4 regions of the Pedococcus sp. P2_F6 genome follow, and region 1 is predicted to be linked to each of the others. Evidence: riboswitches for the same ligand, from Rfam matches in the RefSeq annotation. Region 1 holds a riboswitch; each other region holds the start of a gene.
The links. Region 1 has a riboswitch for S-adenosylmethionine ahead of ssuE (NADPH-dependent FMN reductase). Riboswitches for the same ligand answer to the same signal wherever they lie in the genome.
Positions count from the first base shown of each region.

Region 2: linked by a shared signal. The riboswitch ahead of metX (homoserine O-acetyltransferase MetX) and the one ahead of ssuE (NADPH-dependent FMN reductase) in region 1 are both predicted to bind S-adenosylmethionine.
Region 3: linked by a shared signal. The riboswitch ahead of AC1DWP_RS05050 (bifunctional o-acetylhomoserine/o-acetylserine sulfhydrylase) and the one ahead of ssuE (NADPH-dependent FMN reductase) in region 1 are both predicted to bind S-adenosylmethionine.
Region 4: linked by a shared signal. The riboswitch ahead of AC1DWP_RS00505 (aminotransferase class V-fold PLP-dependent enzyme) and the one ahead of ssuE (NADPH-dependent FMN reductase) in region 1 are both predicted to bind S-adenosylmethionine.

Region 1 is NZ_JBFUEZ010000003.1:97,900-103,284, forward strand. It holds gene AC1DWP_RS08395 (ABC transporter permease) at 1-223, opposite strand, end outside; gene AC1DWP_RS08400 (ABC transporter ATP-binding protein) at 223-1,068, opposite strand; gene AC1DWP_RS08405 (ABC transporter substrate-binding protein) at 1,065-2,120, opposite strand; gene ssuE (NADPH-dependent FMN reductase) at 2,120-2,695, opposite strand; SAM riboswitch class IV at 2,979-3,093, opposite strand; gene AC1DWP_RS08415 (NADP-dependent oxidoreductase) at 3,249-4,172, opposite strand; tRNA gene AC1DWP_RS08420 (tRNA-Phe) at 4,345-4,421, shown strand; gene AC1DWP_RS08425 (hypothetical protein) at 4,536-4,694, opposite strand; partial or broken gene AC1DWP_RS08430 (RbsD/FucU domain-containing protein) at 4,704-5,159, opposite strand; partial or broken gene deoC (deoxyribose-phosphate aldolase) at 5,057-5,385, opposite strand, start outside.
Region 2 is NZ_JBFUEZ010000001.1:1,050,598-1,055,982, forward strand. It holds gene AC1DWP_RS04975 (RNA polymerase sigma factor) at 1-1,294, opposite strand, end outside; gene AC1DWP_RS04980 (universal stress protein) at 1,544-1,945, opposite strand; gene metX (homoserine O-acetyltransferase MetX) at 2,055-3,191, opposite strand; SAM riboswitch class IV at 3,209-3,319, opposite strand; gene AC1DWP_RS04990 (DUF4192 domain-containing protein) at 3,412-4,494, opposite strand; gene AC1DWP_RS04995 (YkvA family protein) at 4,673-5,044, opposite strand; gene AC1DWP_RS05000 (EcsC family protein) at 5,176-5,385, opposite strand, start outside.
Region 3 is NZ_JBFUEZ010000001.1:1,066,975-1,072,359, reverse strand. It holds gene AC1DWP_RS05065 (nitroreductase family deazaflavin-dependent oxidoreductase) at 14-496, opposite strand; gene AC1DWP_RS05060 (hypothetical protein) at 649-939, shown strand; gene AC1DWP_RS05055 (hypothetical protein) at 936-2,189, shown strand; SAM riboswitch class IV at 2,262-2,376, shown strand; gene AC1DWP_RS05050 (bifunctional o-acetylhomoserine/o-acetylserine sulfhydrylase) at 2,533-3,852, shown strand; gene AC1DWP_RS05045 (hypothetical protein) at 3,931-4,134, shown strand; gene hrpA (ATP-dependent RNA helicase HrpA) at 4,166-5,385, shown strand, end outside.
Region 4 is NZ_JBFUEZ010000001.1:105,880-111,264, reverse strand. It holds gene AC1DWP_RS00510 (FtsK/SpoIIIE family DNA translocase) at 1-1,790, opposite strand, end outside; SAM riboswitch class IV at 2,181-2,293, shown strand; gene AC1DWP_RS00505 (aminotransferase class V-fold PLP-dependent enzyme) at 2,334-3,743, shown strand; gene AC1DWP_RS00500 (ribonuclease J) at 3,868-5,385, opposite strand, start outside.

The sequences.
Region 1 (5,385 bases):
CCTTGCGCGCGGGGTCGAGCAGGTACTGCGTGCCGAACTCCCACAACAGCAGGAAGAGCACGACGGCCGCAGACCTGCGCGTCCCCCGCCCGAGGCGGCGCGCGACGGCACCCCACCAGGTATGCCGCGTGGCAGCCCGCCGAGCCACGCTCGCCTCGGGTGCCGGGCCGGGCTGCGTCGGCGCTGTCAGATCACGACCTGGGTCCAGGGTTGCGGTGCTCATCAGGCTGCCTTCTCTGTGCCGTCGGGCTGGATCTTGAGGTGACCGGCGTCCTGGGCGCGGCGCACCTCGTCGTGCAGGAGCGTCCAGACCTCGTGCCGGTAGTGCACGAAGCGGGGGTCCGACCGCAGGTCCGTGGTGGACTCGCGGTCGCCGAGGTCGACGTCGACGAGGGCCTTGAGACGCCCGGGGCGGGCGCTCAGGACGGCCACGCGCTGGCCGAGGTAGACCGCCTCCTCGATGCCGTGGGTGATGAACACGACCGTCGTGTCGGTGGCTCGCCAGATCCGCAGCAGCTCGTCCTGCAGCTGTTCACGGGTCTGCGCGTCAAGGGCCGCGAACGGCTCGTCCATGAGGAGGATCCCGGGTTGGTAGGCCAGGCTCCGGGCGATCGCGACCCGCTGCTTCATCCCACCGGAGAGCTCGTGGGGGTAGCGGTCCTCGAACCCCTCGAGCCCCACGAGGGCCAGGTTCTCGCGGGCCCGTTCGGTGCGCTCGCGGCGACTCAGTCCCCGCTGCTCGAGGCCGAACGTCACGTTGGCGAGGGTGGTCCGCCAGGGAAACAGGGCGTACTGCTGGAAGACGATGCCCCGGTCGAGACCGGGACCGGTCACCTCGGCGCCGTCCACGAGGACGCTGCCGCTCGTGGGGCGGCTCAGCCCGCCGAGCAGGTCGAGCAAGGTGGTCTTGCCCGACCCGCTCGGTCCGACCAGCGTGAGGAACTCACCGCGTGGCACCTCCAGCGACACGTCCTCCAGCGCGACCAGCGTGCGCGCCTGCGGCTGGTCCCTGGTCGGGCGGAGCGCGAACTCCTTGGTCACGCCACGCAGCTCGATGTGGGCACTCATGAGGACGCCTTCGACGCGAGCCCGTTGTAGTCGTTGGTGTAGAGGTCGCGGGGCTTGAGCGCGCCCTGCTTGAGGACCCCGCTGTCGACGAGCCACGGCTCCCAGCGGGTGAAGTCCTGGTCGCTGATCACGCCGCCCTTGCTGGCGACTCCCACGCTCTTCCAGAACTTGAGGTTGTCGGTCTTCTCGTTGCGACCACGCTTCTCGATGATGGTGCTGAACCGCGCGATGACGGTCTCGCGAGGGCTCGTGCGCTCCCACTCGATCGCCTTGGCGACCCCGGTGACGAACTCCTTGGCTGCCGCAGGATGCTTGGCGATGAAGTCGTCCCGCAGGACGTACTGACCACCGTTGAAGGCGCCGAACAGCTCGTAGTCGCTGAACAGCGACCGCAGCCCACCCGTGGCGATGGCGTGGTCCTGCAGGACCCCCGAGAGGGTGCCGACGTCGACCTGCCCACGCCGAACGGCCAGCTCGGTGTCGTTCGGGGGCAGCGGGACCAGCTGCACCTGCTTGATCTGCGCCGGCGTGAGGCCGTTCTTCTTCAGGTAGGTGTCGATGACCGCCTCGGCGTGCGCCCCCAGGGTGTTGACAGCGACCTTCTTGCCGATCAGGTCGTGCGGGGTCCGGATCGGACTGTCGTCCTTGACGTAGAAGCCGTTGAACGTCCTGACGTCCTCGCCGTAGTAGTTGATGACGGCCTTGACCGGGGCGCCGGCGCTGATGAGCTTGACCACGGCGCCGGAGAACGCACCGCCGAAGTCGGTCTGCCCCGTGGCCGCGGACTGGATGTCCTGGGGACCGCTCGTGGTGTTGCCGACCCAGTTGAGCTTGAGGGTGGGGAAGTAGCCCAGGTCGGAGGCGAGCTCAGGTAGGGACACCGAGTTGGCCCACCCCTGGTAGCGAATGGTCACCGGCCCCTTGTCCTTCGCGGACGTGCTGGCCTCGCTCGACGGGAGCGAGCAGCCGGACACCAGGACGAGTGGGAGGGCCGCCGCCAGCGAGGCGACCAGCGCCCGGCTCGCGGTGAAGGAACCACGGATCGTGCGCATCAGGCCACCGCCTCGCGGAGCACGGCACCCGCGGTGACCAGCGAGCGTCCTGCCACGGTGTCGAGGAAGACGGTCGTGACCTCGCGCAGCGGGCGCAGGGCAGCCTCGTCGAGGAAGGCCTCACCCCCGTCGACGAGCCTCACGTGGTCGGCCAGGACGAACCAGCCCGGGGTGATGCTGCTCGGCGACAGGCTCGCCAGGACGGGGCGGAGGGCATAGTCGACGACCAGCACGTGGGCGGGCGTGCCGCCGGTGGCCACCGGCAGGACGACCTTGCCCCGCAGCGCGAACTGCGGCAGCAGGTCGAGGAAGGTCTTGAGCAGGCCGCCGTAGGCCGCCTTGTAGACCGGGGTGGACACGACGACCGCGTCTGCCGCCTCGAGCGCAGCCACGGCGCGGGCCACGTCGGGGTCATGGGCGTCCCCGCGCAGGAGTGGGCCGGCCGGCAGGTCCCGCAACACGATCGGGACGACGACGTGGCCGGCGCGTTGGAGCTGTCTCGCGATGTCGGAGAGGACGGCGTCGGTCTTGGAGGAGAGGGAGGGACTGCTGGAGATCGTGGCAATGACAGCCATGGGTGGATCCTTTCGGGCAAGGGGAATCGCCGGTCCCGCGCCGAGGCGCAGAACCGTTGGAGGAGAATGGGTTTCGAGGCAGCAGGTGCCGAACAGACCTACGAGCGCAGGTCAGAGACCGGCTGAAGCCGACGAACGACGAGGGCGCGCGTCAGGGGCGACAGAGCGCGCTGGAAACCCTGAGCAGGTCGATGTGCCTGCGCAGGACGGGTCGGCAGGAGCGATCGGCTGCCTGCCTGGATCCGTTGTCCTTCATGGGTTTCCGTCCTCGGATGAGGCTCGAGCCTCGCGCTTGCGGCGGTCGTTCGACTGCCACCTGGTCTTCACCCGGAGCACCCCACCGCGAGTGGGAGGGTTGCCGTCCAGCGAGCCGGGGCTTGTCACTGGAGCTCATGACCTACGTCGAAGGTAGCGGTTCCTTCATTGCCTATCAAATAAGTAGGATATGCCTCTCGCATGGTGGGACGACAAAGAGCGCCCACGCACGGAATCCGTTGCGCGGGCGCCCTTTTGGACAGGCGTCATATGCGTGGCGGGGGCCCGCCAGGGTCCGTCAGACGCTGACCTCGATGGCGATCTTGCCGCGGACGTGCCCGGTCTGGCTCAGCTCGAACGCCTCAGCCGCATCCGCGAGCGCGAACACGTCGGCCACCGGCACGGTCAGCCGACCCGCGTCGGCGAGGTCGCCCAGCGCAGTCAGGTCCTCGGCGTTGGGCCGCACCCATGCGGCGATGCCACCGGCCTCGGCGACGGTGCCGTCGGCGATCGACCCGTGCCGTCCACCGTCGGCGAGAACGGCCTGCGTGACGTCCAGGACCCCGCCGACGAAGTCGGCCACGACGTCCACGCCGTCGGGCGACAGCTCACGTACGCGCTCGGCCAGCCCCGCGCCATACGTCACCGGCTCTGCACCCAGCCCGCGCAGGAACTCGTGGTTGCCCTCGGAGGCGGTGCCGATCACGCGCGCGCCGAGAGCTCGGGCGATCTGCACGGCGAAGAGACCGACTCCACCGGCGGCGGCGTGCACGAGGACCGTCTCGCCATCCTTGAGTCCCAGCCGAGCGATCAGCTGGTATGCCGTGAGGCCGGCAAGCGGGAGGCCCGCCGCCTGGTGCCAGTCGAGGGACTTCGGCTTGCGGGCGACCGTGCGGACGGGCGCGGTGACAAGCTCGGCGAAGGTGCCGCCCTGCACCCAGTCCTTGCGGGCGTAGGCGATCACCTCGTCGCCGGGGGCCCACTCGGGGGTGTCGGGGCCGACCGCCTCGACGACTCCCGAGACGTCCCAGCCCGGGATCGCGGGGAACTCCACGACCATGAGGCCGTCGAGATAGCCCTTCATGACCTTCCAGTCGACAGGGTTCACGGCTGCGCTGCGCACGCGGATGAGCACCTCGCCGGGGCCGACCTTGGGGTCGGGGAGGTCGGTGAGCTGGAGGATGTCGGGGTCGCCGTACTCGGCGAAGGTGATTGCCTTCATGGTGGGGGCAACGTCGCCACCCACGGGGTATTCCGCGATGACCGTCGGTTGTGAGGGGGCAGCACGGATCGGCTATGATCCTGCAGTCGCGACGGTCCCCCGGGCTTCGGCACGAGGCCGCCGCGATCGCATGTTCTGCATTGCATGGTCACCATCACGCACATGCACCCACGGCCAGGTAGCTCAGTTGGTACGAGCGTCCGACTGAAAATCGGAAGGTCGGCGGTTCGACCCCGCCCCTGGCCACCACCCGAGACCGCCGGTCATCACCTCGATGACCGGCGGTCTCGACTTCACGTGAAGCCGATCGCCAGGGCCGGCCCCCCAGCTGGCGGCGACCGACGCCCACGATGTGCACGTCCCTCAGGGCAGTTCGGGAACCTGCCCGTCCCGGATCCGCCGGCGCCGCTCGACATAGGCAGGCAGGATCTCCACGTCGTCGTCTGAGAACCAGGCGAACGGGTCCGTGCTGGCGACCAGCGAGAAGTTGGCCCAGGGCTCGAACGAGCCCGACCTGATCACGAACTTGGCCCGAGGGGCGTAGTCGCTGCAGAGCTGCTCGTGGCTGGCCTGGCTGAACGTGGCCCCCGAACCCGTGAAGATCGTCTGCACCTCGCGGTACAGGGTCGGATGGTGGGACTTGAGCTCCGGCGCGAACACTGCCTCTTCGACGAAGACCTGGTCGAGGACCACCCGCAGCACGTCGCGCACGTCGACCAGCCCCGGACGCAGGCCGAGGTCGATCCGGTGGGCGTCTGCCGGGATCGGGAACCCGGCGTCGGTGACCAGGATGGTGTCGGTGTGGCCGAGCGTCGCGAACGCCTTCGCCAGCTGGTGCCGACGAGCTCGGCCCCCGCCTCGAACATCGCCTGCATCTTCTCCAGCGAGTTGACCTTGCCGGAAACCTTGACGCGGCAAGGCGGTTCGATGTTTGCCTTGAGCAGGGCCACGTCCTCCACGGTGGCGGCACAGCCGCCCACACCCCATCCGCTGGACTGCTTGACCCAGTCGATGCCGGCCTCGTAGGCAATCCGCGTGGCCAGGACCTTCTGCGCCTCGTCGAGGTAGCCGAACTCGAGCATCGCCTTGACCTTCATGCCCTCGTCGTGCGCGGCCTTGACGATCTCGTTCATGTCGCGCGTGTACTCCGCGACCTGGCCGCCCAGCAGGTAGCCCGGGTGGGGCGGGAAGTCGAACTCGTCCGCGCCCTCCC
Region 2 (5,385 bases), on a different contig from region 1:
TCATGTCGAGCTCCTTGGCGAGCTCCTCCGGGGTGGGCTCGCGCCCGAGGTCCTGGAGCATCTGGCGCTGCACGCGGGCCAGCTTGTTGATGACCTCGACCATGTGGACCGGGATGCGGATGGTGCGGGCCTGGTCAGCCATGGCGCGGGTGATCGCCTGGCGGATCCACCACGTCGCGTAGGTCGAGAACTTGTAGCCCTTGGTGTAGTCGAACTTCTCCACCGCACGGATCAGGCCGAGGTTGCCTTCCTGGATCAGGTCCAGGAAGAGCATGCCGCGACCGGTATAGCGCTTGGCGAGCGACACCACGAGGCGCAGGTTGGCCTCGAGCAGGTGGTTCTTGGCCTTCTTGCCGTCCTGGGCGATCCACCACAGCTCACGCTTGAGCTTCATCTCGATCTTGTCGCCCGAGTTGAGCCGCTCCTCGGCGAACAGCCCGGCCTCGATGCGCTTGGCGAGCTCGACCTCCTGCTCGGCGTTGAGCAGGGCGACCTTGCCGATCTGCTTGAGGTAGTCCTTGACCGGGTCGGCGGTGGCACCGGCGGTGACGACCTGCTGGACAGGAGCGTCGTCCTCGTCGTCATCGCGCAGGACGAAGCCGGAACCCTCGTCCTCGTCGTCCTTCTTCTCGTCCTCGGTGTCGTCCTCGACGACGACGTCCTCGAGCTCGGACTCGACCACGTCGGTGGGCTCTGCCGGCACCGCCTCGTCGTCGCCGTTGCCGGCCGCGTCAGCCGCCGTGGCAGTAGCGTCCGTGGCCTCGGTCTTGGCTGCCGACTTCGTGGTCGCGGCCTTCTTCGTGGCCGGGGCTGCCTCGCCCGCGGCTGCGGCGGCGGCCTTCTTCGTCGTGGTCGCCTTCGCCGGCGCCGTCTTGCTGGTCGCAGCCTTCGCGGTCGCAGTCTTGACGGGGGTGTCCTTCGCCGACTCGGCCTTCGGCGACGCAGCCTTGGCCGTCGACTTGGCGGCAGGTGCGGCAGTCTTGACTGCCGTCTTGGCGGCCGCCTTCTTGGCCGGCGCGGTCGTCGTCTTCTTGCGGGTGCTCGTCGCAGCCACCGCGCGTGAGGCGGTGGCCGAGTCGAGGGTCACGTGGATGCCCTGCTCGTCCAGGGAACGCAGCACAGCCTTCATCCGCTTGGGTGCGATCTCGGCCCCCTCCAGGGCATCACGCAACTGACCACTGTCGACCGAGCCGTTGGTGCGGCCCTGCTTGAGCAGCTTCTGCAGTGCGGGGTGGGAGAACTCGGGGGGAAGAGACGGTGCGGGGCTCGCAGCCTTCTTGGACACAGGCGACACGGACTACCTTTCGTCGCGGACTCGCGGCACGGCGCACGTCATCACAGCCATGCTTGAGGATGTCTGTGACAACAACAGCGGGAGTGGAAGTATTGCCGAGATCGGCTGGGCTGGACCCTGACGAGATCTCGTTGATGACATTGTAAAACGAGTTGCCCGCAGATCACGCATCGGCACACTGCCGACACGGCGCGATGTCCCGCTGGACAGCCATGGAGAGCCGTGCCGGACCGGTGCAGACCGGTCGCCTCAGGCGTCGGCCTTGACGGCCAGGACGGGGCACGACGCGTCGAGCAGGATGCGCTGGGCGTTCGAGCCCAGGATGAGCTTGCCGACGGGGGTGCGACGACGCAGGCCGATGACGATGAACTCCGCGTGCTCCTCCTCGGCCACTGCGATCAGGTCCTCGGCCGGCTCGTTGCCCCGGACGAGCTGACGCACCTCGTGCTCCAGCCCCTCCTCGTCCAGCTCGCCCTGGATGCGGGAGAGGTCGGCATCGAAACGGTTCGCCTCCTCACTGTCGAAGTCTCGGCCACCGCGCTGGGAGTTGATGACGATCAGCTTGGACTTGCGTAGCAGCGCCTCGTCCGCGGCCCGGCGCAGAGCCGCCCGCCCTTCCTTCGTCGGCACATATCCCACAACGATGGCCACAGGGACCTCCTACGTTCAGTTGACCGAGTAGCGGTGCGACCGGGTGGTGGACCCGGGGCACACCAGGCGACGGCAGCCGCTGGGCCCGACCGTACCGGAAATCCCCCCGTCAGGCAGGGCCTGCGAGAACCCGGGCCACGATCTGCCCGACCTGCTCGATCTCGATGAGGAACCCGTCGTGGCCGTAGTCGGAGTGCACGGTGTGCAGCTGGGCCGCCGGGACGGCGTCGGCGATCTCTCGGGACAGCCGCGGCGGGTAGAGCCGGTCCGAGTCGACGGCGACCACCGCCACCTGAGCGGAGATCCTGGCGAGCGCCGCGGCGACTCCCCCACGGCCTCGTCCGACGTCGTGGGAGTTCATCGCCTCGGTGAGGACGACGTAGGAGTTGGCATCGAATCGTCCGGCCAGCTTGCCGGCGTGGTGGTCGAGGTAGGACTCGACGGCATAGCGGCCGTGACCGCCCAACGGGTCCTCCGCCTCCTGCGGCTCGCGACCGAAGCGCTCGTGCAGCTCGAGCTCGCTGCGATAGGTGACGTGCGCGATCCGCCGCGCGATCCCGAGCCCGGTCTCGGGACCGGGGCCGCGCTCGTAGTAGTCGCCGCCGTGGAAGTCGCCGTCCGCGCGGATCGCCAACAGCTGCGCCTGACACCAGCCGATCTGCTCCGCCGTGGCGTATGCCGTGCTGGCCAGCACGATGGCCGTCGCGACCCGTTCGGGGTGGGTCACCGCCCACTCGAGGACCCGCATCCCGCCCATCGAGCCACCCAGGATGGCGTGCCAGCGGTCGATGCCGAGGACGTCGGCGAGCAGGGCCTCGGTCTGCACCTGGTCACGCACGGTGACGAAGGGGAAGCGGCTCCCCCACGGGGCACCGTCGATGGCCGGCGAGGACGGGCCGGTGCTCCCCTGGCAGCCGCCCAGGACGTTGGCGGCAACGACGAAGTAGCGGTCGGTGTCGAGCGGCCGACCGGGGCCGATCAGCCCGTCCCACCAGCCCGGCGTCGGATGACCAGGACCGGTCGGTCCCTCGACATGGCTGTCACCGGTGAGGGCGTGCTCGACGAGGATGGCGTTGTCACCCGCGGCGCTGAGCTCACCCCAGGTCTCGTAGGCCACCCGCACCCCGGGAAGGACGCCACCGCGCTCGAGCTCGACCGCGCCGAGGTCGACGAACTGGCGTCGACCGACCGGGTCACCGTCGCGCCAGGCACCTGACGTCGCTCGTGGTGGGGAGGTCGTGGTCATCGAAACTGCTCCTGTGGCGCTCGCGCTTGCCGCCCAGGTCAGGGTCGGCCGGGTCTTCACCCGGGGCACCCCACCGCGAGGAGGGTTGCCGCCCAGCAAGCCGGGGCTTGGTGCTGGGACTCATGACCTGGCGACCATCATACGAGGAGGCCGTCGGCGTGTCCGCGGCGTCCGCACGATGGACGCGTCGTCCCCGCCGAGCTGCGCGCGAGCACTTGGGTCAGCCCGACCGCAGCTCGGCCGCGCGCTGCGCGCCGTGGCTGCCGGGACGCACGCCGAGGTCGAGCATGCGCTCGAGCAGCTGCGCCAGCCGGTAGTCGGGGCGCGCCCGGAGCGCCCGGTCCACGCAGGTCCGGGCCAACGCGCCGTCGCCCTGCCACCAGGCACAGTTGGCGAGCACGGTGAGCGCCGGAGCCGCGTGGTCGTCGGGGACCGACCTGACCAGGGACTGCAACCTCGCCAGGAGACGGCGACCGGCCCCGGCCGACGGCCCTGCCCCCGGGCTGCGGTGCCAGGTGGGAGCCGGCAGCGTGCAGCGCAAGGCGTCGACGAGGTCCGGCGACAGGGAGTCCAGGGGCAGGGCACCAGGGCACAGCCAGGCCACGAGTCCGTCGCGCAGCGCGAGGTCCTCCAGGCTGCGCACGAGCAGGCAGACCTCGGCGGGCCCGAGCTCTGCGACCTCGGGCGCGCCACCGGTCACGTCGCACACCACCGACCAGCGCGACAGCGCCTCGAGCCGACGGGCAGCATCGAGGCGTCCCGACTCGGGCTCCGAGCCGCTACCCAGCTCTGCTGCCACCGCCTCGGCGAGGACTGGGTCCGCGGCGACGAGGTCCGCGATCGCGGACCTACCCGGGAGGGGCGCGATCTCGAGCCCGACGTACTCGGCCACGGCGGGGGTGTCGGCCGCCTCCGGGACCGGCGCGCCCTCGGCCGGACAGCATCCGTCGGCGCAGTCGATGGCGAACCAGCGCCCGTCGCGGACGACGAGTCGGTCCAGGACCTCGAGGTCGGCCTCGGTCGCCAGGCGACGCACGGCGTCCAGACCGGGCCGGCTCGAACCCGCCGCCGTCTCGTAGCCGACGAGCATGACCGCCTCGGGCCGGTCCTGCAGCAGCGGAGCCACGAGGACGCGGCCGACCTGCTCCGCGTCCTGGGGTGGTGGCAGGTCGATCCGCTCGATCAACCCGACGCTGCGACCGTGGAGGGCGACCAGCACGATCGAGTCCTGGGGGTGGTAGCCGAGCTGGTAGGGCAGCACGGCGACGACATCGGCCGGGCCGCGCAGTCTGATCTGGCTCATGGGCCAACGCTGGCCTCCCGGGGGCCTTCGGGTCAGGGGCCGGAGCCAGCCCTGTGGACAGGCGCACCCACGCCGACGGGGTGGGGCTGCTCCGCGCCGCCACGGCGCAGCAATGGCGTCCTCACGGCCCGCCACGCCCTCGACACACCCCGACCGAGCGGATGAGGACGTGCTGGAGTCAGCGGACGACGTCGCCCTCGACGGTCTCGTGCGCCCTCGCCGGCGTGGTGCGCTCCCAGGCCAGGAACGACTCGGTCTCGTTGACGACGGTCGCCGCGATCCACGACACCACCACCGCGTCGTCGGCGAGGCCGAAGACGGACAGCGCCAGCTCGGGGATCAGGTCGATGGGCGACACGACGTAGGCCACCGCGCCGAGAACCATCAGGAGCCGACCGCGGGTGGTCCCGGCATACTCGCCGCGAAAGGTGGCCCGGAACAGCCGGGGCAGGCTCATCAGGCGTTCACCCAGCGCGGGCGATCCCGGACGGGTCGCGGTGCGGACTGCGGTGGCGATGGTGCGCAGGGCACCGAAGCGGGTCATGGCCATGGTCAGACTCCCGTTGTTCGAAGGCGCAGGCTCCGGGCACCACGATGGCCCGGACACGGTTCAAACGACCTGGGTGCCCCGGTGATTCCCGGCGCTCCCCCAGCCTGCGTCCAACCGGCGCAGCACGCCACTCAGAAGCCAGTGGCCCTGGGCGGGAACTCGTGACGCGCGTGGTCGGCGATCTTCTTGAGCAGGTAGCTGTCGAGGCCCGCGCCGACGACACCGCCGATGACGGGCACGCCCTTGCCGAACCGGCTCAGCGTCTTCTTCCCAGCGGTCGACAGCAGCCGGAAGCCGACCGCCTTGTTGACCACCATCAACGCAGGCCCGGGCAGCCGCTG
Region 3 (5,385 bases), on a different contig from region 1:
CCTTCGTCGACCGCTAGTCCGTGGCTGTGTCCACCGGCTCGTCGACTGGCTCTTCGACTGGCTCGTCGACTGGCTCGAGGACGAACACGGGGATCAGCCGGTCGGTCTTGACCTGGTAGTCGGCGTAGGGCGGGAACGCCTCGACGCACCGCGGCCACCACTCCTCGCGCTCGGCGCCCTCGAGCTCCCGGGCCCGGACCGTCCACGTGCGGTCGTCGTCCTGGAGGTCGAGGACCGGGTTCTTGCGGATGTTGGCGTACCACTTGGGGTGCTCCGGCGCGCCACCCTTGCTCGCCACCGCGGCATACACACCGTCGTGCTCGACGCGCATCAACGGGACCTTTCGCACCTTGCCGGAGAGGCCGATCATGGTCAGCATCACGACCCGTCGACCCTGGATGGCGACCGCTCGGGTCGTCCCGGCGGCCTCGATCTGCTCGACCTGCGTTCGGACCCAGCCGGTGGGGCTGGCGACGTACTCACCAACAATGCTCATGGGTCCATCACAACACGAACCGGCACATCTCGGGTGGAGGGGTCGAGCAGGCGGGTCGGCTGGGTGGGACCTGTCGGGCGCCGACGATCCGGCGCACAGGCGGCTGTGGACAACTCCGGGAGGCGTCCCACGACCGACCTACCCTCGGACCCATGACCCGGATCGAGGTGAACTCCGACACCATCGTGGCGCTGGGCGCTTCCCTCCGGGAGGTGGCCGACGACCTCCTGTGGCAGGCGGTGCGCAGCTCGGAGCAGACCTGGTCGCTGGGCCCCGGCGACAGCGCCGGAGCCCTCGCGTCGGTGCTGGGTGACTTCGAGCACCAACGTCACGTGCTCGGCCGCGCGCTCGAGGACCTCGCGGCCGCGACGGCGCTGGCCGGGCGGCTGTACGCCGACGTCGAGAGCACGAGCGCCGCCGCCTTCGACGGTGGCCCGGGATGACGATCCTGAGGCCGCTGCCGGGTGATCCCGGCACGGTGCGCGCACTCGCCGACCGGCTGGCCGGGCAGGGCGAGCTGCTGCTGGCCCTGGCGAGCACGGTGCGAAGCCTCGGCGACCCGAGCAGGACGACCTGGGAGGGGCCGGGCGGCGCCGCCTTCGCCGCTCGGTCCCGCACCGCGGCCTCGCTCCTGGTCTCGGTGGGGCGTCGCTACGCGGTGTCGGCGGTGGCCCTGCGGCCTCTTGCCGCAGCCCTGGCGGAGGCGCAGCACGACGCCTCCTGGGCGGTGACGACGCACGCGGAGGCCTGGCAGCTCGCGGTCACCCTCGGCAACCGGCGGGTGATGGCGCAGGAGAGCGCCGACCCGACGCAGCGTGCGGTCGCCGCGGACCTGCACCGCAAGGAGCTGGAGCAGCTCGAGCTCGTCCAGGTCGCCGAACGCCGCCATGCCGCAGCCTGGCATCGGTTCGCCGAGGCGGACCGCCGGTGCGCCACGGTTCTGCACCAGCTCGTCCAGGACGGCCTCGACGACTCACGGATGTACGACTCGCTGACGGGGCTCAGTCGCGGGGCCGGCGTGCTCGGGAGCGCGGCAGGGGCCGTGGCGATGGCTCCCACGCCGCCGTCCAAGGCGCTGGGGGTCGCCGCCGGGGCGTGCGACGGACTCCAGCTGACGGCAGACGCGGTGGTCAAGGTCGGCTACGGCGACGGGGACTGGGGCCACATCGGCGTGGGCGCCGCCATGTCGGTCACCGGCGCCGCGTCCGGCGTGCTCAAGCGAGGCGCCCTGGCGACGAACCCCGCGGCCCTCGCGGGCCCGACGAGGACGGCGCGACGCTCGCTGCGCTTCGGCACGGCTCAACGGCTCCGGCTCGCGACGGCCGAGGAGCTTCGCCGCGCCGGTCGAGCCGAGTACCAGCCCGACGCCCGCACGTTCCGCGCGACCCGGTCGCCGGGCTCGCCGACCGCGACAGCGCACTGGGTGGCCGAGCAGGTCGCGGGACGTGCACGCGTCCTCGTGCGCAACAAGTGGCTCGACGACCTCGCCCTGGTGACCCGTGACCCCGCCCGGTCGCGCACGATGTTCGTGACCGGCCTCGCGGCCGAGGCGACCACGGCGGGTCTGGGGGCCGTCGGCACCGGGCGCGACCTGTACGCCCGACACGAGGGGGACCTGGCGATGCGGACCCGCGACGCCACCGATGCGCGCGGCACCACCCCCGATCCCGACCCACGTCCCGGCGCTCGCTGACCCGCCGTTCGTGCGTCCGCCATGAGAGATGGGTATGCCGCCCGCTCACCTCCCCGGCGTAGCCTCGGCCCAGGTCATGAGTGCCAGCGACAAGCCCCGGCTCGCTGGCCGGCAACCCTCCTCCGCGGTGGGGTGCCCCGGGTGAAGACCTGGCGGGCGGCGCAGTCGCCGTCCGCAAGCGCGGGAGACCCACCACGTGTCCCGCACCGTTCCGGCGGTGGCATCAGTGATCACAGGACCTCGGGAGCTCGAACCTCCCTTCACAGGCACCTCGACCACCCGCTCCGCCGGTGACGGGCCCCCGATCCGTGCCACGCGGCATCCGAGAGTGAAGGACACCGAGATGAGCTCCACCAACTGGTCGTTCGAGACCCGGCAGGTCCACGTCGGACAGGAGCCGGACGCCGCCACCGGCGCTCGCGCCCTGCCGATCTACCAGACGACGTCGTACGTCTTCAAGGACACCGAACACGCGGCAAACCTGTTTGCCCTCAAGGAGTTCGGCAACATCTACACCCGCATCATGAACCCGACCCAGGACGCTGTCGAGCAGCGAGTCGCGTCGCTCGAGGGCGGGGTCGGGGCGCTGCTGGTCGCCTCGGGCCAGGCTGCCGAGACCCTGGCCATCCTCAACATCGCGGAGGCGGGGGACCACGTCGTGGCGAGCCCGAGCCTGTACGGCGGCACCTTCAACCTGCTCAAGCACACCCTCCCCAAGTTCGGGATCGAGGTGGGCTTCGTCGAGGACCCCAACGACCTGGAGTCCTGGCGGGCCGCCGTCCGACCCAACACCAAGCTGTTCTTCGGCGAGACGATCTCCAACCCGAAGTCGGAGGTGCTCGACATCGAGGGCGTCGCGGCCGTCGCCCACGAGGCCGGAGTGCCGCTCGTCGTGGACAACACGATCGCGACGCCCTACCTCATCCGCCCACTGGAGTGGGGAGCCGACATCGTCGTGCACTCGGCCACCAAGTACCTCGGTGGTCACGGCACGTCGATCGCGGGGGTGATCGTCGACGGGGGCACGTTCGACTTCGGGGCCGACCCCGACAAGTTCCCCAACTACAACACCCCGGAGGAGAGCTACCACGGGCTGGTGTTCGCGCGGGACCTCGGCGTGGGGAGTGCCTTCGGCGCCAACCTCGCGTTCATCCTCAAGGCGCGCGTCCAGCTGCTGCGCGACCTTGGTCCCGCGATCGCACCGTTCAACGCCTTCCTCATCGCCCAGGGCATCGAGACACTGAGCCTGCGCATCGAGCGGCACCTGGAGAACACGCACAAGGTGGCGGCGTTCCTCCAGCAGCACGAGCAGGTCGAGCAGGTCGTGTGGGCCTCCCTGCCGGACCACGAGTCGTACGCGAAGGCAACGAAGTACACGCCCCGGGGTGCTGGGGCGGTGCTGGCGTTCGAGATCGTCGGCGGCGTCGAAGCGGGGCGTCGGTTCGTCGAGTCCCTCGTGCTGCACAGTCACGTCGCCAACATCGGTGACGTGCGCTCGCTCGCGATCCACCCAGCCTCCACGACCCACTCCCAGGGCCCGGACGGCGACCGTCTGAAGGCCGGGGTCACGCCCGGGCTGGTGCGCCTCGCCGTGGGCATCGAGCACATCGACGACATCCTTGCCGACCTGGAGCAGGGCTTCATCGCGGCCAAGGGCGTCTGAGGCGACTGCTGACACCTGCGTCCGACCGAACACGTCGAATGCAGGTGTCAGCAGTCGGCCGCGGGGGGATACTGGGGCATGGCTTCGCACCCGGGGCCCGTGACGCTCCACCTGCACGTCCACACGGTCCACCTTCCACACCAGGTCGCACCGCTTCTCCTCGTCGCGGTCGTGACGGTCCTTGCCGTCGTCCTCGTGCTGGTGACCGTCGCAGGTGGCGGGGCGATCCTGGCTCCCGACCAGCTGCCGAACCCGCGCAACCTGACGACACTGGTGCGCTGAGCAGACCCAGGGGTGGCTGGGGCTCACCCGTATGATTTCGCCCGTGTCCTCCGAGCAGCGGTCCCGGTCTCGGCGGCCACGTCAGGCGGGCCCACCTCGGCCCGTGCGCGTCCCGCCGCCCGTGCCGGAGCTCAAGTACCCGCCGGACCTGCCGGTCGTCACGCGCAAGGACGACATCGCCGCCGCGATCCGCGACCACCAGGTCGTCATCGTCGCGGGCGAGACGGGCTCGGGCAAGACCACCCAGCTGCCCAAGATCTGCCTCGAGGTGGGGCGCGGGCAGGCCGGACTGATCGGGCACACCCAGCCGCGACGCATCGCGGCCCGCTCGGTCGCCGAGCGGATCGCCGAGGAGCTCGAGGTGGAGCTCGGTGGCGCGATCGGCTACCAGGTGCGTTTCACCGACCAGAGCAGCGACTCCACCCTCGTCAAGGTGATGACCGACGGCATCCTCCTCAACGAGATGCAAAGAGACCGGTTGCTGCGCAAGTACGACACGATCATCATCGACGAGGCGCACGAGCGGTCGCTCAACATCGACTTCATCCTCGGCTACCTCAAGCAGCTGCTGCCGCGACGCCCTGACCTCAAGGTCATCATCACGTCGGCGACGATCGACCCCCAGCGGTTCGCGGAGCACTTCTGCTCGGCCCGTGGTGAGCCGGCGCCGATCATCGAGGTGTCCGGTCGCACCTACCCGGTGGAGGTCCGCTACCGCCCGCTCGTCGACCCTGAGCGGCCCGATGCCGAAGAGCGCGACCAGGTCACCGGCGTGTGTGAGGCCGTCGAGGAGCTGTGGACCGAGCGGGCCGCGGACGGCACCGGTCACGACATCCTCGTGTTCCTGTCCGGGGAGCGCGAGATCCGGGACACGGCGGACGCGCTGGAGAGCCTGAAGCTGCCGCAGACCGAGGTGCTCCCGCTCTACGCGCGCCTCTCCGCGGCAGAGCAGCACAAGGTCTTCGGACGAGCCGCCGGACGCCGGATCGTGTTGGCCACCAACGTCGCCGAGACCTCGCTCACTGTGCCCGGCATCCGCTACGTCGTCGATGCCGGCACCGCGCGAATCTCGCGGTACTCCCAGCGCACCAAGGTGCAGCGGCTGCCGATCGAGGGGATCTCGCAGGCGAGTGCGAACCAGCGCGCCGGCCGCTGTGGGCGCCTCGCCGACGGCATCTGCATCCGGCTGTACTCCGAGGAGGACTACGAGGCGCGACCGGAGTTCACCGAGCCCGAGATCCAGCGCACCAG
Region 4 (5,385 bases), on a different contig from region 1:
TTGTTGAAGTCGTCGATGTGCTTGAAACCGAACTGCGCGAGGTCGTCGTAGCGCGTGTCCATCTCACGCACCACCCAGGCAAGCGCCTCGGCGGCCTTCTTGGGGTTCGTGATGATCGGCGTGATGAGGTGCGGGATCCCCTCGTATGCCGTGAGCTCCACCCGCTTGGGGTCGACCAGGACCATGCGCACCTCGTCGGGCGTGGCCCGCATGAGGATCGAGGTGATCATCGAGTTGACGAAGCTGGACTTGCCCGCGCCGGTGGCGCCCGCGACGAGCAGGTGCGGCATCTTGGCGAGGTTGGCGATGACGTAGCCGCCCTCGACGTCCTTGCCGACGCCCATCACCATCGGGTGCTCGTTGCCCCGCGCTGCCTGGCTGCGGAGCACGTCGCCGAGGCTGACCTTCTCGCGGTCGGCGTTGGGGATCTCGATGCCGATCGCGGACTTGCCCGGGATCGGCGACAGGATGCGGACGTCGGCCGAGGCCACGGCATACGCGATGTTCTTGGAGAGCGCGGTGACGCGCTCGACCTTGGTGCCACGGCCGAGCTCGACCTCGTAGCGGGTGACCGTCGGTCCACGGCTGAAGCCGGTGACCTGGGCATCGATGTCGAACTGCTCGAGCACCTGGCTCAGCGACTCGACCACGCGGTCGTTCGCGGCACTGCGGGTCTTGTGCGGGGAACCCGGCTCAAGGATGGCGTTGTCGGGCAACGTGTAGGTGATGTCGCCGGCGAGCGCGAGCTGCTCGACTCGCTGTGGCAGCGGGGTCGTCGGGGGCGCCTCAAGGGCGGCCTTGACCTCGATGGCCGGGCCCTTGGCGGGCGAGGTGGTTTCGGCAGTCGCCGAAGGGGCCAGAACGCCGGGCGAGGTGGGGCGCTTCTCGCCGGGGCGGAACCGCCGACCGTCGGGTGCCACGAGAGCGGCCTGCTCGAACGCCTCGTCCCCCTCGAGCGGACCCTCCGGGTCGATCACGCGGCGACGACGCCTGGGCTTGTCCTCGACCGCGTCGGCGAGCGGGTCCTTCCCGGCGTCGACCGTCCCACGGTGGAGGAGGTGGTCGCGCAGCTCGGCGAGGCGGGTGGGGACCATGTGCACGGGCGTCGCGGTCATCACCAGGAGGCCGAAGAAGCCCAGCATCAACAGGATCGGCACGGTGCCGTAGACCGACACCGCGGCCTCGAGCGGGCTGGATGCCAGGAACCCGATGATGCCGCCACCGTCACGCATCCCGTCGGCGCCCTGGGGTGGGGTGGGGATGTCGGCGGCGACGTGGGCCAACCCCGAGGCGGCGAAGGCGAGGGCGCCCAGGCCGACACCGAGGCGGGAGTTGGCCGAGTCCTCTTGCGGCGCGCGCAGGAAGCGGATGCCCAGGAAGAGCAGGGCGAGCGGCACGGCATAGGCGACGCGTCCGAAGGTGCCTGCGACGACGGCGTGCACGACGTCGCCGAGGGCGCCCTCGAAGGCCCACCACTCCCGGGCGGCGACGAGGATCGACACTCCGATGAGGAAGAAGCCGAGCCCGTCACGTCGGTGCTCGGGCTCGAGCTCACGGGCGCTGGTGCCGACCCGGCGCACCGCGCCGCCGGCCACGTGTGCCATGCCCATCCAGGTGCCGCGGACCGCGCGCAGGGGCAGCGGCAGTCCGCCACCGCTGGCCTTGCCACGCGCGGGGGACTTGCGGGGTGTGCTGCTCTTGCGGTTGGCGGGGCGTGTTGCGGTGCCCCGGCTCCCCGACGAGCGCGACCCTGCATTTGATCGTGCTGGTGTGGACGGACGTGTCGCCATGCTCCGCAGGCTACGCGAAGGTCACACGGGACACACGCGTCACACGCGTTCCACCCGCAGGCAATGTGTCCGGATCGCCCTGGCCCGAACGGCCGAGTTGCCCTCCCCGATCGGGTACGAAGGGCAGGTAGCCCTTACCAGGGCGCACGCCCGGTGGGACGCTGGGCCTTGCGTCTGGCGGGGCCTGTGCCGACGACCAGCAGTGGTCGTCGGCACAGGCGCGCACAGGGGGAAGGGTCGCGTGGGGACGGCGATGCCGACCCGCCCCGCCAGATCGCTCGGCCCTGCCTCCGGCCACCTGGCGGTCACGGACTTCCGCCATCTCAGATCGCGGGAACCCACGCCCACGTGCTGGATCCCGCTTGACCCGTGCCGCTACCCTCGACGACAGGTCATGAGTGTCAGCGCACAGCCCCGGCTTGCTGACCAGCAACCCTCCTCCGCGGTGGGGTGCTCCGGGTGACGACCGGGCCGACTGCACCCGCAGCCGGCAAGCGCGGACTCGGGAGCTCTCGGGTCCCACCCGGACCAGGAGCTCTACCCATGTCGATCGCGAGCACCCCGCCACCAGCCTTCCGTCGCAGCGCCCCCCTCGCGCACGCCCGCACCCAGAGCCACCTCCGCCCTGTTCCCGATGCCCGGTCACTGGGCGAGGTCGGCCCGCTGCCCGCGGTCGTGTCGGAGTCGCTGCTCGTGCCGACGCTGGACGGGGCCGTGGACTACGCCAACTTCGACCACGCGGCGTCCACGCCGGCGCTGGTCAGCGTCAAGAAGGCCGTCGACACGGCGGTGCGCACCTACTCCTCGGTCCACCGCGGCAATGGCTGGGCCTCCCGGGTGACCTCGTCCTGGTACGAGCAGGCGCGGGCCGAGGTGCGGTCGTTCGTCGGGGCACGCGAGGGCGACGAGGTCGTCTTCACCCGCAACAGCACCGACTCGTTCAATCTCCTGGCGCGATGTCTGCCGCGCCACACGCAGGTCTTCGTCTTCGAGTCCGAGCACCACGCCGCGCTTCTGCCGTGGCCCCACCAGCGCACCCACCGGCTTCCGGTCCCCGGCAGCATCAGCGACGCGAGGGCGCTCCTGCGGACTGCGCTTCGCGACCACCCCGGCCGCCACCGGTTGGTCGTGCTCGCCGGCGCCTCCAACGTCACGGGAGAGATCTGGCCGGTCCGCGAGCTGGCGGCGATCGCCCGCCAGGCGGGCGCGAGGGTGGTCCTCGACGCCGCGCAGTACGCCCCCCACCGCCGCGTGGACCTGGACGACCTCGGTGTCGACTACGCCGTGCTGTCCGGCCACAAGCTGTACGCACCGTTCGGCACGGGAGTCCTGGCAGGCCGGGCGGACTGGCTGGACGCTGCGGCGCCCTACCTCGCCGGCGGCGGCGCCACCAAGTCCGTGACCGAGCGCGCAGTCGTGTGGCAGAAGGGGGCCGCACGCCACGAGGGCGGCAGTCCCAACGTCATCGGCGCGATCGCCCTCGCTGCCGCGTGCCATGCCCTGCGGGCGCACGCGGACGCGGTGGAGGAGCACGAGCGCACGCTGGGCCAGCGTCTGCTCGACGGTCTGGCCGCCATCGACGGCGTGCAGACCTACTCCCTCTTCAGCCCGGACCACGAGCGCGTTGCCGTGGCGACCTTCACCATCGACGGGGTCGACTCGTCACTGGTGTCCGCGGCCCTGTCGGCCGAGCACGGCATCGGGGTCCGGGACGGCAAGTTCTGTGCGCACCTGTGCGTCGACGCCCTGCTCGACGACCCCCACGCCGTCGGGTCCACGACCGCCGTCCGCGCCAGTGTCGGGCTGGCCACGACCGCTGAGCACGTCGAGCGGTTGCTGTCAGCCGTGGCCGAGCTCGCCGAGCACGGACCCCGCGCCGACTACGTCAACGGACCGCAGGGGTGGTTGCCGGTCGGCGACCCGCGCGCGCTCGACCTCGCGCGCCCCTGGTAGCCGCCCCCGCGGCATACCCGAGCCCCACCTGCCGCACCTTTATCGGGTGACCCGATAAAGGTGCGCTTCACCCGGAAACGGTTCTCGGGTGAAGCGCGCCCTTCTCGGGTGGAGCAGGCGCAGGCTAGGCCTGGATGACGACCGGGATGATCATCGGGCGCCGGCGGATCTTGCCGCCGACCCAGCCACCGATCGCCCGGCGCATGACCTGCTCGAGCTGGTGGGAGTCGGTGACGCCGTTGCCGGTGGCCTCGGCGAGCGCCTGTTCGATCTTGGGCCGCACCTGGCTGAAGATCTCGTCGTCCTCGGCGAAACCCCGGGCCTGGATCTCCGGCCCCGCGGCGATCTTGCCCGTGGCGGAGTCGATCACGACGATGACCGAGATGAACCCCTCGTCACGCAGGATCCGGCGGTCCTTGAGCAGCGCCTCGTCGAACTCACCCACCGAGGACCCGTCGACGTAGACGTAGCCGCACGGGACCGCCCCGACGATGCGCGCGACGCCGTCGACGAGGTCGACGACCACGCCGTCCTCGGCCAGCACGACCTGTTCGCGCGGCACACCGGTCTGGACCGCCAGCTCGGCGTTGGCGACGAGGTGTCGCCACTCGCCGTGCACCGGCATCACGTTGCGGGGCTTGACGATGTTGTAGCAGTAGAGCAGCTCACCGGCGCTGGCGTGGCCGGAGACGTGCACCTTGGCGTTGCCCTTGTGCACGACGTTGACACCGAGCCGCATGAGGCCGTTGATGATGCGGTAGACGGCGTTCTCGTTGCCGGGGATGAGCGACGAGGCCATCAGGACCGTGTCGCCCTCTCCCACGTCGATGCGGTGGTCACGGTTGGCCATCCGCGACAGGGCCGCCATCGGCTCGCCCTGCGACCCCGTGCAGATCAGGACGACCTTGTCGTCGGGGAAGTTGTCGAGCTTCTTGACGTCGACGAGCACGCCGTCGGGCACGTGGAGGTACCCCAGCTCGGCGGCGATCCCCATGTTGCGCACCATCGACCGGCCCACCATGGCGACCTTGCGCCCGGCCGACTCGGCGGCGTTGAGCACCTGCTGGACCCGGTGCACGTGCGAGGAGAAGCAGGCGACGATGATCCGGCGCTCCGCGTCGCGGAAGACCTTGTCGATGGCCGGCGCGATGTCCTTCTCCGGCGTCGTGAAGCCGGGGACCTCGGCGTTGGTCGAGTCCGTCATGAACAGGTCGACGCCCTCCTCCCCCAGCCGCGCGAACGCGCGCAGGTCGGTGAGCCGGTTGTCGAGCGGCAGCTGGTCCATCTTGAAGTCACCGGTGTGCAGGATCGTGCCGCCGGGTGTCCGGACGAACACCGCGAGCGCGTCGGGGATCGAGTGGTTGACCGCCACGAACTCGCAGTCGAAGACGCCGAGCTTCTCGCGCATCCCCTCCTTGACCCCGAGGGTGTACGGCGTGATCCGGTGTTCCTTGAGCTTGGCCTCGATGAGCGCCAGTGTCAGCATCGAACCCACGATCGGGATGTCGCGCTTCAGCTTGAGCAGGTAGGGCACCGCGCCGATGTGGTCCTCGTGGCCATGGGTCAGCACGATCGCCTGGATGTCGTCGAGCCGGTCCTCGAGGTACTCGAAGTCGGGGAGGATCAGGTCGACGCCGGGGTG